Regions from separate parts of the Bacillus sp. V33-4 genome, predicted to be linked through region 2. Evidence: riboswitches for the same ligand, from Rfam matches in the RefSeq annotation. Region 2 holds a riboswitch; the other holds the start of a gene.
What was found. Region 2 has a riboswitch for cobalamin ahead of CVD23_RS13865 (ribonucleoside-diphosphate reductase subunit alpha). Riboswitches for the same ligand answer to the same signal wherever they lie in the genome.
Positions count from the first base shown of each region.

Region 1: another riboswitch for cobalamin. It lies ahead of CVD23_RS19815 (ABC transporter substrate-binding protein); the one in region 2 lies ahead of CVD23_RS13865 (ribonucleoside-diphosphate reductase subunit alpha).

Region 1 covers NZ_PGVC01000064.1:38,588-41,069, reverse strand. Annotated here, with positions in the region: gene CVD23_RS19820 (hypothetical protein) at 1-706, shown strand, start outside; cobalamin riboswitch at 802-988, shown strand; gene CVD23_RS19815 (ABC transporter substrate-binding protein) at 1,181-2,158, shown strand; gene CVD23_RS19810 (FecCD family ABC transporter permease) at 2,121-2,482, shown strand, end outside.
Region 2 covers NZ_PGVC01000036.1:15,596-18,077, reverse strand. Annotated here, with positions in the region: gene CVD23_RS13870 (glycoside hydrolase family 65 protein) at 1-660, opposite strand, end outside; cobalamin riboswitch at 1,256-1,441, shown strand; gene CVD23_RS13865 (ribonucleoside-diphosphate reductase subunit alpha) at 1,571-2,482, shown strand, end outside.

The DNA of each region.
Region 1 (2,482 bases), on a different contig from region 2:
GTCGTATGGGATTGAGTTCTATGAATTCGCTATATCCTTGCCCGAACCATTGAACCATTTGTTATTGCTGAAGCATCGTTTTGATGACGGCGATTTTAATATGCACACGTCCCTTGAATATGTTCCAAAGGAGCGGGTCGGACAATTGATCAAGGATGATGTTTATAGCTATGGCGATTTTTGTTGGCTGGACTTTGATGAGCTGGATGCTTTAGATGAATTATCCGGCCAGGAAATCGCCGAGTTGCTTTATTTGGGGCATTTAAAGCAGCATTTAAAGCGCCCTTTTTATAGCCATCTTGGCAACCAGTTCGTTTATTTAGCCCATGACGATGGCTGGTTTAATAAAATTTATTACCGGAATACTAATGATTTTTACTATATGCTTGGCAACGCAACCGCGCTGAAACTGTCCCATTTGAAAATGGAGAAAACACTTCTCGGCATGAGGAAAAAACGCACATACCCGCCAGTAACGAAAGAACTGTTGTTTTCCCTGTCAAGCTATATTAAGGAAGGGGTCTTATTTTCCTTGAAGGACGCTGTCCACAGCAGGAGCAGAATCGAAATTCCGATATGGGTGCTCGGCGATTATGCCAACATGGATGATATGTATGACCATTATCAGCAAGTACGCAGACAACGATCAGATGCAAAACTGATTTACGATAAAAAACAGAAAGAGTGGCAAGTTTTGGCGAATTAGTGTCTTTCCTGTTTGATTTTATCAAGGTCTATGGAAGATAAAGCTTGCTTTTTTGTCGGAGGGATAGTGTATAATCAATCTGACGGAAAATTTAATACATACGAACAGAACCAGGTGTCTTTCTAATGAAGACTTAAAAGGGAAGTTGGTGAAAATTCCAACGCGGTCCCGCCACTGTAAATGGTAGCAAGCTGCAAAAAGCCACTGTACAGCAATTGTACGGGAAGGATGCAGCAAGTGATGACCATGAGCCAGGAGACCTGCCTGAGTTTCTGCACCGATAAAACCTACGAGGATAGGGAGGTGTGTGAAGGTTCAGCCAGTTCGCAACTGGATTGTGATTGACAAGCCCTCACCGCATCTCCATATTTCGTGGAGGTGCTTTTTTTATTTTTCGTTGAGTACACGGACAATGCCCCATTTACATTCGGAGAGGGGATGGGGTTTGTTCATATTTTAGTAGGGGGAAAGCACATGAAAAAACTATATTCACTATTATTTGCACTACTGCTCTCAGTTGGTTTGTTAGCTGCTTGTGGAGAAACAGAGAAAGCTGCTCCAGACTCAGGCAACAGTGGAGAAGAACAAACTGATCAATCAGAAAAGGCTGCTTTTCCGGTCACGATTAAAGATGGGATCGGAGAAGAAGTAACAATAGAGAACAAGCCTGAAAAAATCGTTTCGCTTATGCCAAGCAATACGGAAATTGCGTTCGAACTAGGTTTAGGGGATGAAATTGTCGGTATTTCTGACTTTGACAATTATCCCGAAGAGACAGCATCGAAGGAAAAAATTGGCGGTATGGAGTTTAATGTTGAAAAAATCATTTCCCTGGATCCTGAACTTGTCCTGGCACACGCGTCAAGTGCCCATAATGGTGAAGCAGGCCTTCAGCAATTAAAAGATGCAGGTATTGCGGTTTTGGTTGTCAATGACGCGACGAGCTTCGATAAAGTATACGATTCGATTGAAATGATCGGGACGGCAACTGGAGAGTCTGATGAAGCCGACCGCATTGTTAAAGACATGAAAGACCGAATCAACGAGATAAAGGACAAAGCGGCTGATATTCCTGAAACAGATCGGAAAACGGTGTACGTTGAGGTCTCGACAGATCCGATTTTTACTACCGGAAAGAATACATTTATGGACGAAATGCTTACAATCGTCAATGCAAAGAATGCTTTTGCTGATTTGGAAGGCTGGGCTGAGATCGATCAGGAAGCTGTTATTGAAAAAAATCCTGATGTCGTTTTAACCACACATGGCACATATACGGGGGATCCGGTCGCAGCAGTGATGGGCCGGGATGGCTGGCAAGATGTGAAGGCCGTCCAAAGTCAACAAATAGTGGATGTAAACTCTGACATGGTAACCCGTTCAGGCCCTCGTCTTGCTGAAGGAGTAGAGGAACTTGCAAAGGCCATTTATCCGGACATTTTTGGAGAATAATCGCACAGCTGCTTATGTTTTATCAGGATTGTTTCTATTTTTTGCAATCCTGATGGGAATATCGGTCGGGACCGTTTTGGTTCCTGTCACCGAAATCTTCCAAATCATTGCTGCGAAAGTTTTCCAAGTACCGATAGGCGGGACAATAGAACCGATGTACACAAATATTGTCATGAATATCCGGCTGCCGAGAGTCATTCTCGCTGGACTTGTTGGGGCGTCTCTTGCAATTGCAGGAGCCGCCTTTCAAGGCTTGTTACGGAATCCGCTCGCAGATCCTTATACACTTGGCGTTTCATCGGGGGCTTCAGTTGGCGCGGTTGT
Region 2 (2,482 bases):
CATGGCGACTGCAACCTGGAATGTTGGAGTTCCAAAAGGATTGTCTTTTGTTTTCATAACGAGATGGCCCTGGAAATCTTGCACATCCTTACTTATCTCTATCCAAAAGTCCTCATCATAATTGGCGTCTTCATTGCGAACATCACCGTCCAGGTAAGGGATAAGCTTCATACTCCCTTCATAGTTGAGAGCGGTTACAGAGTAGCGAATAACAGCCAGTTCCGGTTCTGCAACAGATAAAAATCTCACCGTTTCAACCAGCGTCTCTTTTCCATTATCGACAACCGTGAATGTCCTTGTCAAAACACCATGCTGCATATCCAGCTCGCGGTAATATTCTTTTATTTCCGCTTGATTGAGGTCAACCTCTTCCCCATCAAGAAACAGGCGAATGCCAATAAAGTTCGTGGAGTTGATCACTTTGCCAAAATATTCAGGATAGCCGTTTTTCCACCAGCCGACACGGGTTTTATCAGGAAACCAAACACCGGCAATATAAGAGCCTTGATGGTGATCACCGGAAAAAGATTCCTCAAAGTTCCCTCTCATGCCCATATGGCCGTTTCCAAGACTCATGACGCTTTCAGCTAAACGAAAGTTTTCTTTGTGCAACTCCGTTTCGATGATTTTCCAGCTATTAATTTCGAATAATCTTTTCATGGCTCTATCTCCCTTTTTCAAGTTGAGCAAACGTTTGCACTAATTATAGCACGATTTCATTCCACTGGTCGGATCAACCATGGTTTTTGCGCGAAAAAAATTGCGTAGTTCCCATTTATAAACGTTGACTCATTATTCGCAGAGGTTTTTTTCAAAAACTATTGCATATTAAGATAATATAATGTATAATATAGAAATTCGCCCTTCTTGAATTAATGATTGAAGAAATGATATGTATGAAAAAATAGGCGTTCTACTTTTGTTTTATAGCAATACTTATTCACACTGGATCGGCTTCGGAGCCGTAAGGACGTTAGAGAGGTAGGGCTTTCGTCGTTTAGGTTAAAAACCATCAAGTGGAATATCACCGCGGCAAATGATATCATTTAAATAAATTTTTATGTGGAAATTCAAGTTGAATCTAAAAAGCGGTCCAGGAGTTGCTGGATCGCTTTTTCTATGTAGGTTTAGACAGCTGTTTTATAATTTTTTAAAAAAATTGAGAAAATTCATTTGCGAATTTTGTCTTTTCAATTTATAATGTGATTTACATCACTATATATAGTGATTTATAACGCTAACAGTTCAATATTTTGTGTTTTCCAGTGAAAAGGGTGTCGAAAGCTTCGACATAATAGGGAATCCGGTGTGAGTCCGGAGCTGTCCCCGCAACTGTAAATGCTGATGAAATAAGTGTATCCACTGTGAGAGCTCTCATGGGAAGGAACTTAAAGTAAAGCGAAGCATGAGCCAGGAGACCTGCCTTTTTTATACGTACTATCTTCTTCGGGAGTTGAGAGGATAGAGCGAGGAAAAGGTCATTTCGATAACCTGAATTCTTCTTCGTTCTATCCGCTCATCTTTACCGATGGGCGGTTTTTTTTATTGACTAGAAGGGAGAAATATAATCATGACTTTACAACTGCCAACAGCTTATTCTGATTTAGACTCGGGAAATTTGCAGGAGGTGCATCAGTTTATCCAGCAAATAACTGCGCCATACCCGGGTCTCCATGCAGCTGAATTTGCTGAAAAAATCTCAACATTGCTGTCATCAAAACAAAACATTCATAAGGACAAACTTGCCAATGACATGATTTTGGCGGCATTAGAACGAATTTCTGCTGGTGAACCGGACTGGACGTATGTTGCGGCAAGAATATATTTAGAAAGGCTTTACGAAAAAGCGTCTATCTCGAGGGGCTATCGTTCAAGCGAAAAATACGGAAGCTTTTACGACCTGATTCTAAAGCTCACAAAGCTTGGAATTTACAGCAGCAAACTAATGCAAGCTTATACAGAGCAGGAAATTAAGACTTTAGGCGGTCTTATCAATGCTGAACAGGATCTTTTATTTACATATATCGGCCTCGTTACCCTGTCTGAAAGATACTTGGCTAAATCCCATGCAGGTGAAATTCACGAACTCCCCCAGGAACGTTTCTTAATCATTGCGATGACGCTGATGATGAATGAACCAAAAGAAAAACGATTTGACTTGATCAAGGAAGCATACTGGGCGATGTCCAATCTGCTGATGACTGTGGCGACACCGACCCTTGCAAATGCCGGCAAAAGCTACGGACAGCTATCGAGCTGCTTTATTGATACCGTTGAGGACAGTCTGCGCGGGATTTATGATTCCAACACCGATATTGCCAATCTATCGAAAAACGGCGGCGGCATCGGCGTCTATTTAGGTAAAATCAGAGCGCGCGGCAGCGACATAAAAGGCTTCAAGGGCGTTTCCTCGGGGACGATTCCGTGGATGAAACAATTAAACAACACAGCCGTAAGTGTTGACCAGCTTGGGCAGAGACAG